DNA from 3 places in the Laedolimicola ammoniilytica genome. Region 2 is predicted to be linked to each of the others. Evidence: riboswitches for the same ligand, from Rfam matches in the RefSeq annotation. Region 2 holds a riboswitch; each other region holds the start of a gene.
The links. Region 2 has a riboswitch for cobalamin ahead of OCV63_RS02360 (sirohydrochlorin cobaltochelatase). Riboswitches for the same ligand answer to the same signal wherever they lie in the genome.

Region 1: another riboswitch for cobalamin. It lies ahead of nikB (nickel ABC transporter permease); the one in region 2 lies ahead of OCV63_RS02360 (sirohydrochlorin cobaltochelatase).
Region 3: another riboswitch for cobalamin. It lies ahead of OCV63_RS04020 (ABC transporter substrate-binding protein); the one in region 2 lies ahead of OCV63_RS02360 (sirohydrochlorin cobaltochelatase).

What each region holds. Positions count from the first base shown of each region.
Region 1 covers NZ_JAOQKC010000011.1:59,398-62,587, forward strand. Annotated here, with positions in the region: gene nikC (nickel transporter permease) at 1-223, opposite strand, end outside; gene nikB (nickel ABC transporter permease) at 220-1,164, opposite strand; cobalamin riboswitch at 1,259-1,477, opposite strand; gene OCV63_RS09550 (threonine/serine exporter family protein) at 1,659-2,408, shown strand; gene OCV63_RS09555 (threonine/serine exporter family protein) at 2,424-2,867, shown strand; gene OCV63_RS09560 (class I SAM-dependent methyltransferase) at 2,851-3,190, shown strand, end outside.
Region 2 covers NZ_JAOQKC010000002.1:206,843-210,032, reverse strand. Annotated here, with positions in the region: gene OCV63_RS02365 (Na+/H+ antiporter NhaC family protein) at 1-1,119, shown strand, start outside; cobalamin riboswitch at 1,202-1,379, shown strand; gene OCV63_RS02360 (sirohydrochlorin cobaltochelatase) at 1,592-2,815, shown strand; gene OCV63_RS02355 (hypothetical protein) at 2,841-3,190, shown strand, end outside.
Region 3 covers NZ_JAOQKC010000004.1:63,881-67,070, forward strand. Annotated here, with positions in the region: gene OCV63_RS04010 (CapA family protein) at 1-811, shown strand, start outside; tRNA gene OCV63_RS04015 (tRNA-Glu) at 1,039-1,110, shown strand; cobalamin riboswitch at 1,225-1,442, shown strand; gene OCV63_RS04020 (ABC transporter substrate-binding protein) at 1,580-2,650, shown strand; gene OCV63_RS04025 (FecCD family ABC transporter permease) at 2,726-3,190, shown strand, end outside.

The DNA of each region.
Region 1 (3,190 bases), on a different contig from region 2:
GTACGCTGTATACACTGGTGGTCGCCCCGCAGATCACCCGGGAGAACACATCCCGTCCCAGCGCGTCGGTTCCAAAATAGTGTTCTTTTCCGGGCGCCTGGAACGCGTCGCTCAGTGACGCGCTCAACGGATCGCAGGGAACGATTTTGTCTGCCAGGAACGCCACTGCCAGAATAAGGAAAACCAGAATGGAAAGCACCGCAAATCTTGTATTCTTTTTCATCCGTTCTCCCCCTCCCTGGTCCTCGGATCAATATAATGATAGGATATATCCACCAGCAAATTTACTACCATATAGATCAGGGCTATCCATAATACGAAGCCCTGGATCAGCGGATAATCCCGCGCCTTTACCGCTCCCACCGCCAGGATACCCAGTCCCGGATAGGAGAAAATAATCTCCACCACTGAAGTTCCTCCGAGAAGTGATCCAAAGGATAGCCCCAGCATGGTAACCAGCGGAAGCATGGCGTTGGGAAGAACCTGGCGGAACAGTATTTCCCACTGATTCATTCCCCGGGCTCTCGCGCCTGTCACGTAATCCTGGTGCAGCTCCTCCAGTACCGCCGTGCGCACCTGTCTGGAATATTTGGAGGCCATGGCAATGGCCAGCGTGATGCCCGGCAGCAGCATCTGTTCCATTCCGACGGAGCTGCTCGCCACCTTTACCAGTCCCAGCTTCAAAGCGAAGACATATAATAAGATCAGGCCAATCAGGAAGCCCGGAAGCGAAATACCCAGAAAAGAAAGAAAGCGAACGATATAATCCGCTATCCCGTCCTGTCTGACCGCCGAAAGGATTCCAAGGGGAACCGAAACAATTAACATCAGCCCCAGGGAAAACAGGGCCAACCGGAACGTTGCCGGCAGCCTTTTCATCAGCAGCTCCAGTACCGGGGCGCTTTTACTGAAGGAGGTTCCAAAATCTCCGTGAAAAATACCGCCTATCCAGTCCACATATTGCTGTAAAAAGGGTTTGTCCAGTCCCATGGACTGCCTGGCCTGCTCCAGCATTTCCGGACTCGGGGTAATTCCCAGGGAATCATACATGGCTGTGGCCGGATCGCCCGGCGCAAGGTAGGTTAATAAAAAGGTCAGAAAGGAAATGCCTATCAGCACTACGCACATCTGGATAAGTCTGGATACGAGCCTGTTCTTTTTCACTGTTTTCCTCCGTTTCAGCAATAAAAAAGCCATGGATGTTTTTGCATCCATGACCGATTTTACATGGGAAATAAGCCTTCGCAAATAAATCGTTCGCTAAGGTTGCTGCATAGCAGTTCTCCTGACTCACATATTCAGGGAAGAAGCCCAGCGAACTCTCCTCGCCTTCTCAGGTTTACCCCAATGGCGGACTTTCATCTAAGGATCATTCTTTATGTATACAGTGGCGGTACCGTCCATGATTTCCACATGATTCTCTATTCTTTATCAGCCGCCGTACGCGACTGACAACACTATGCCCATTTATTTTACTTGATTCCTCTATATCTGTCAAGATTTTTCCATTTTTTGTCTTCCGGTAATTCAGCCTGTCCCTTCGGAAACAGGAATTATTTCTCTTTCTGTCCATACTTTCCTTGACCCGCTTCTCTTACATAGGTATAATGGGCATAGATTATTCTCAATACAAAATCAGGTATAAGGAAATCAGACAAATGGATTACAAACTTTTACTCGACACCGCCGTCATGGCGGGGGAGCTGATGCTGGCCAACGGGGCTGAGACTTACCGGGTGGAGGATACCATGCACCGGATGCTTTCCCTGTCGGGACTGAAGACCGCCGAGGCTTTCGTGATGGTGACCGGCTTTCTGGTGACTCTGGACGACCCGTCCATCCAGTCCATGACGGTGACCCGCCGAATTCAGAGCCGGGGGACAAACCTGAGCATCATCGACGAAATTAACAGTATTTCCAGAGGTCTCTGCGGCGGGGAGCTTGAACTAGAGGAAGCCTTCCGGCAGATAAAAAAGCTGAAAAAGGAACCGCACCCTCCCCAGGCCTTTCTGCTGGCCAACGCAGGCGTGGCCGCGGCCTTTGCACTGACCTACGGCGGAACCTGGCAGGAGGCCTTTGTGGCGGGTGTGGCCGGATTTTTCATGGCCATCTGCCTGTATCTGTGCAGCTGCATGAAGCTGCCCTCCTTCTTCGGAATCCTGCTGAGCGCTGTGGTAATCTCATTGTTCGCAGGCGGACTTCTGAAGTTTCTTCCTATTATAGGGAACCTGGATTCCATCATCATCGCGGCCATCATGCCCCTGGTTCCCGGCGTGGCCATCACCAACGCGGTCTTTGACACCCTGCACGGGGATTATATCTCCGGCTCCGCCCGGATGATGGAGGCCTTTGTGGTCGCCGCCTCTGTAGCTATGGGTATTGTCATTGGACTTCGTTTCATTCAGTAAGGAGGAAAGGCTTTTATGCTGATTCAGGTTATAGGCGCGTTTTTTTCCGTTGTGGCCTTTTCTTTTCTGCTGCACGTACCGCGCAAATATATCATCTGGGCCGGTTTCACCGGCGCGGTGGGCTGGTGGCTATATCTGGTTCTTATGGACCTTCAGTTTTCCATGGCTGTGGCCACTTTCCTGTCCGGGTGTCTCATTTCCCTCTGCGGACAGTTTTTTGCAAGAATTTTAAAGACTCCGGTCACCATTTTTGTTATTCCCGGCATTTTGCCGCTGGTGCCGGGCGCCGGTATGTTCCGGATTGCCCGCTCCGTCATCCGTTCCGACGGAATGACCTCCCACCACGTTACCCAGACGCTGATTGTGGCCGGAATGATTGCCCTGTCCCTCATGGTGGTGGACAGTGTTTTCCGATTATTTTTTAAGAACAAAGGAGATTGTCATGTGGATCGCCAATAACTGGACTGATTATGAAATACTGGATACCTCGAGAGGAGAAAAGCTGGAACGCTGGGGCGACTACCTGCTGGTGCGTCCGGATCCCCAGGTTATCTGGGATACCGAACGGAAGGCCCCGGGCTGGAAGCGTATGAACGGCCATTACCACCGCAGCAAAAAGGGCGGCGGCGAGTGGGAGTTCTTCGACCTGCCGGAGCAGTGGACCATCCAGTATCCTCTCTGCCAGGGCAAGAATACCTTAACATTCAATCTGAAGCCCTTCAGCTTCAAGCATACAGGACTGTTCCCGGAGCAGGCTGCCAACTGGGACTGGTTCGGCGAGA
Region 2 (3,190 bases):
ACCGTAGGAAGCGTGATGCGTCCCGTGACGGACAAGCACAATATTTCCCGTGCCAAGCTGGCGTACCTCATCGACGCCACGGCGGCTCCGGTCTGCATCATCGCCCCGATTTCATCCTGGGCGGCGGCCGTAACCGGTTTCGTAGAGGGTGAGGACGGACTGGCGCTTTTTGTCAGCGCGATTCCCTATAATTTCTACGCGATTCTGACTATCGTTATGATGATTACGATAGCAATTCTGAACATTGATTTCGGTTCCATGAAGGTCCATGAGGACAACGCAAAGAAGGGCGACCTGTTTACTACGCCGGACAGACCTTACGGCAACGCAGAAGGCCTGGATAACGTGGGAAATGGTTCCGTAAAAGATTTGCTGATTCCGATTCTTTCCCTGATCATCTGCTGCGTCATCGGCATGATTTACACCGGCGGCTTCTTTGACGGCGCGGACTTCGTGACCGCCTTCTCCAACAGCGACGCGTCCATCGGTCTGGCCATCGGAAGTGCTTTCGCCCTGGTCATCACGATTCTGCTGTATGTGAGCCGTAAGGTCCTGGGCTTCAAGGAGTGCATGAACTGCATTCCCGAGGGCTTCAAGGCCATGGTTCCGGCTATCATGATTCTGACCTTCGCCTGGACCCTGAAGGCCATGACAGACAGCCTGGGCGCCGCGGAGTTCGTGGCTAATCTGATTAAGAGCAGCTCTCAGGGTATGGTTGCTCTGCTTCCGGCTATTATTTTCTTGGTTGGATGCTTCCTGGCTTTTGCCACCGGAACCTCCTGGGGAACCTTTGGTATCCTGATTCCGATTGTGGTAGACGCGTTCCAGACCACCCATCCGGCGTTGATGACCGTGGCCATCTCTGCCTGCATGGCGGGCGCTGTCTGCGGCGACCACTGCTCCCCGATTTCCGATACGACCATTATGGCGTCTGCGGGAGCCCAGTGTAACCATGTAAACCATGTGTCCACCCAGCTTCCCTATGCGGTCAGTGTAGCAGTGATTTCCTTTATTACCTATATTGTGGCAGGATTTACCCAGTCTGCGCTGATTTCTCTGCCGGTAGGAATCATATTGCTGCTCGCTTATCTGTTATTTATGAAAAAACGGGCGAAATAATGCAAAAAGGAAGAAAAAATAGCGGAAAAACAGTTGATTATTTCAGAAAGACTGCTATAATGCTTGTGTAGGTTATGTGAAATCAAATAAGAAGCAGCTGGTGCCGTTAAAAAACGGAGAATAGGGAAGCAGGTGAGAGACCTGCGCGATCTCGTCACTGTATGCAGGAGCGGCTTATCATACGTCACTGAGCCATCGGGAAGACGATAAGCAGCGCTTGTACTGTAAGCCAGGAGACCTGCCAGACTGCGGCGCATGGAGTCGAAAGATTCCGGATCACGAGGATTGATAGTGCCAGATGGGGTATAGACACAGCTGTTCCGCACAGCGCTGTTTTGCGTGGATGGGCGAACAGATGTAAAGCTGACGACTGAAAATCCGACGATCCACAGGAACGTCGGATTTTTTAGCAGATTCCTTCTGATCTTATGAATTTCATTTAACTGAAAAATTTTTGCAGGAGGAAAAGAAAATGAAAAAGAAACTTGTAACACTGTTATGTGTAACAACTCTGACAGCATCCATGCTGGCAGGCTGCGGCAGCAAGGCTGAGACGCCGGCTGCAGACACTACTACTACGGAAGAGACCACAGACGCTGCAGAGGAGACTGCAGACGACGCGGACGCAGATCAGGCTGCAGCTGACAACGTAGCAGCCCTGATTGACAAGATCTATGTGCAGGAGAGAACAGAGACCACAGACGCTGACTGTAAGGCAGCCAAGGAAGCATGGGACGCTCTGACAGACGCTCAGAAGGAGCTGGTAGAGGGCGAGAACGCTGACCCGGATTACTTCGGACGCGACACCGGAGACGCTTCCAAGGATGATCCGAGAAACCAGGACGAGATCGGCGAGAACGAGCTGCTGGTAGTAAGCTTTGGTACTTCCTTCAATGACAGCCGTGTAGCTGATATCAAGGGTATCGAGGACGCTCTGGCAGAGGCAAATCCGGACTGGTCCGTAAGACGTGCCTTTACCGCGCAGATCATCATCAACCATATCCAGGCCCGCGACGGCGAGGCAATTGACAACATGGATCAGGCTCTGGATCGCGCAGTTGCCAACGGCGTAAAGAACCTGGTTGTACAGCCGACCCATCTGATGCACGGCGCTGAGTACGACGAGCTGATGGAGGCGGTAGACGCATACAAGGATAAATTTGAGTCTGTAAAGGTAGCTGAGCCGCTTCTGGGCGAGGTTGGAGCAGACGCTTCCGCAATCAACGCAGACAAGAAGGCTGTTGCCGAGGCTATTACTGCTGAGGCTGTAAAGACGGCTGGTTTCGATACTCTGGACGCAGCAAAAGAGGATGGCGTGGCATTTGTATTCATGGGTCATGGTACCTCCCATACCGCAAAGATTTCCTATAGCCAGATGCAGGCACAGATGAAGGATCTGGGATATGAGAACGTATTTATCGGAACCGTAGAGGGCGAGCCGGAAGATACTGCATGTGAGAATGTGATTAACGCAGTTGCAGAGGCCGGTTACACCAAGGTTGTACTTCGTCCGCTGATGGTAGTTGCAGGCGACCATGCAAACAACGACATGGCAGGCGACGATGACGATTCCTGGAAGAGCATGTTCAACGCATCCGGCAAGTTCGAAAGCGTAGACTGCCAGATCGCAGGTCTGGGCGAGATCGAGGCAATCCAGAATCTCTATGTTGCTCATACCGCAGAGGCTATGAAATAAGTAAGGATAAAGGACAAGAAAAGAAATGAAGAAGAAAATCATCGCGTTAATGGGAATGGCAGTTATAAGCTGCGCACTGCTGATGGGCTGCGGCAGCAAGGCGGAGACGCCGGCTGCAGAGACTACCACAGAAGCGGAAAACTCCGATGAGGAAACTGCCAAGACAGAAGAAACGGCGGAGCCGGAAAAGGCTGACGCAGAAGAAGCTGCAGCAGCGACACTGGAGGACGGCATCTACACGGCAGACTTCAACACAGACAGCAGTATGTTCCATGTAAATGAATTTTACGAGGGAAAGGGAACGCTGACCGTAAAGGACGGACAGATGACCATTCATGTGGTTATGCCTTCCAAGAACATTGTGAATCTGTATGA
Region 3 (3,190 bases), on a different contig from region 2:
CGCGGACATTTTCATGCTGAACCAGGAATTCCCCTTCGGCACCACAGGCGAGGCTGTGGAAGATAAGGAATATACCTTCCGGGTGGATCCGAAATACGTATCGGTACTGCCGGAGCTGGGCGCGGACATCGTGACTCTGGCTAATAATCATATGTTGGATTTTGGAAGAGAACCGCTTAGGGAGACTTTGTCTGCATTGGATGGCGCAGGGATTCTCCATGTGGGGGCCGGACTGAACCTGGAGGAGGCCAGCTCCCTGAAAACCATCGAGGCAGGAGGGTGGACCATCGGCTTTCTCGGGGCCACCCGGGTGATTCCGGATCATTCCTGGACTGCGTCTCGGAGCAATTCCGGTCTCTTTACCACCTACGATCCGACGAAGCTTCTGGAGGAGATTCAGGCTGCGAAGGAGACCTGCGATTATGTGGTAGTCTATGTCCATTGGGGCGTTGAGCGCAACACAGAGCCGGAGGATTATCAGAAAACCCTGGCCCGCCAGTACATTGACGCCGGAGCCGACGCGGTCATCGGCGCCCATCCCCATGTGCTGCAGGGCATCGAGTATTATCATGGAAAGCCCATATTCTACAGCCTGGGTAATTTCATTTTTGCGAACCGGGCTTACGAGACCATGATGGCGGAGCTGACTCTGACCGACAGCGGCGTGGATGTCCGGGTGATTCCATGCGTCAGCACGGCCAATCAGATGGGGCTGATGAACAGCGGCGAACGGGCTGGCTTTTATGACAGGCTGCAGGGGCTGTGCTTTGGCGGGATAGCGATAGATGAAGGGGGGAGGGTACCAGAGTAGAAGAGAACATGCTGACAGGGCTTTGGATAAGGAAAAGTGAAAGCTCTGACAGTCAGGAAAAGAGCGGTTCTTTTTGGTATGTTAGAAGTGAATGAATTATCAGAAAAATATAAAAAATATACGCAATATAAAGAATTTAATTTTTTTGGAAAAAACACTTGCATTTCCCCTTGTCTTATTATATACTAAACAAGTCGCAAGCGAGCGGCGCAAAAGAATAAGAAAATGGTCGATTGGTCAAGCGGTTAAGACGTCGCCCTCTCACGGCGAAAACAGGGGTTCGATTCCCCTATCGACTGCTGAAAAGCTTCTGGTTATCCAGGAGCTTTTTGTTTTATCGTACTGTGGAGAAATGGAAGAAACTGGCATGGATTAACAATATTTGATGCTTGACAAGAAAACGGAAAATATGTAATATACCTAACGGAGTGAGTGTCGGCTAACAGAAATGTTGGGCCGGTGAAAAGGAAAACAGGTGTAAATCCTGTGCGGTGCCGCCGCTGTAAGCGCGAAGTTTCAGGGCCGTTTTCCTTCACTGTCCGTAAGGTACAGGAAACGGTACGGGACGGGAAGAAGGAAGACAAAAAAGGCCAGCGTAAGTCAGAAGACCTGCTTATTCTGCTTTTGCTGTCACGGTCCATGACATTTGCGAAAGATAAAGGGCGCAGTGCGTCTGGATGCCGAATACGGGTGCATCATCTGATCAAAAGTGATTGGGTGGTGCTTTTTTTATGGACGAATCATTTTATACAACAGAGGAGAAAGAACATGAAGAAGAGAGTAGTAAGCGTATTGTTAAGTACCTGCCTTGTGGCTGGTATGCTGGCAGGCTGTGGTTCCAAGACTGCGGATACCACAACCACCACTGCGGAGGAGACTAAAGAGGATGCAGAAAGTACCGACGCAGCTGATGAGACGGTCGATGCAGACAGCGATTATGAGCCGGTCAGCATTACCCTGAACCTGGAGCGTTCCGGACTGGGCGAGAACGTAGAGTACACCATCACCAAAATGCCCTCCGCTGTGGTAGCTTCCGGCGACCAGATGGCAGACTTTTTCTTTGATCTGGGACTGCAGGACCAGATGGTAGGTTATACCAAGGGCTTCTGCTGGAGCACAGCTTCCGATTATCCGGCCCGGGATGAGGTTCCTCAGCTGATGAATCCGGGCGAGGGCCTGACCAACCTGTCCAAAGAAGAATTGCTGGCAACCGGCTGTGATTTTCTGATGGGATGGGATTCCACATTCTCAGATAAAAACTTCAACAAGGATTTCTGCGAGGAAAACGGTATCACGATGTACTTCCCGTATGTATGCACAGACAGTGCAACCTTCGAGGATCTCTATAAGGATTATGAAACTCTGGGAAATATCTTCAAGGTGCAGGAACTGGCAGCCGAGAAGGTACAGGCTATGAAAGATACTCTTCAGGAGGTACAGGATGCTCTGGGCGACGAGGCTTATGAGAATCCGGTAAAAGTATTTGCTTACGATTCCGGAGAGGATGTACCGTTTACCGCTTGCCAGGGTATGCCGGGCGACATCATCAAGAAGGCCGGCGGTATCTCCATCTTCGATGATATCGAAGCAGGCTGGGCAAAGCCCTCCTGGGAGGAAGTAGTAGAGCGTGATCCGGACGTGATTCTGATTCTGGAGTATACCGGAGACGATGTGGCTGAGAAGCGGGAGTTCCTGGAGACCAATGAATTCACCAAGGATCTGCGCGCCGTAAAGGAAGGCAGAATTTACTCCGTATGCTGCAGCGATATGCAGGGAAGCGCAGGAAGCGCCAATGCAGTGAAGACCATTGCAGAGCAGCTGTATCCGGACAAATTCTAACAGGGGGAAAGACAGGGGAGTGAAAGCTCCCCGTTTTTCTTGCTCATTCTATTTGTGTTCTCGAAGGAGGAATCTATGAAAGGAACAGTAAAATCGGGCAAAGGCCGCTTCCTTGTGACGCTGCTGCTGGTATTGCTGCTGATTGCCACGGTATTGACCATATCGGTAACCATCGGCGCAGTGAACGTCTCAGCAGGCGATATTGGAAAAATTCTGGTAAATAAAATCTTTGGGAAGGATATCTTTCGAATTGCCTGGGAGGGCAAGACGGAAAATATCATCTGGAATATCCGGTTTCCCCGCGTGCTGATGGCCTTTATCGTAGGCGCGGGACTGGCGCTGTGCGGCGTCCTGATGCAGGCGCTGACGAAAAATCCCCTGGCGGATCCCTATGTACTTGGCATCTCTTCCGGCGCTTCCGCCGGAGCAGTCTGTGCCATCTTGCTTGGCTGGTTCAGCTTCATGGGCGGGTATTCCGTTATCTTTGGCGCTACCATGGGAGCGGCTGTCTCCATTTGTCTGTCTTTAAGTATCGCCTCC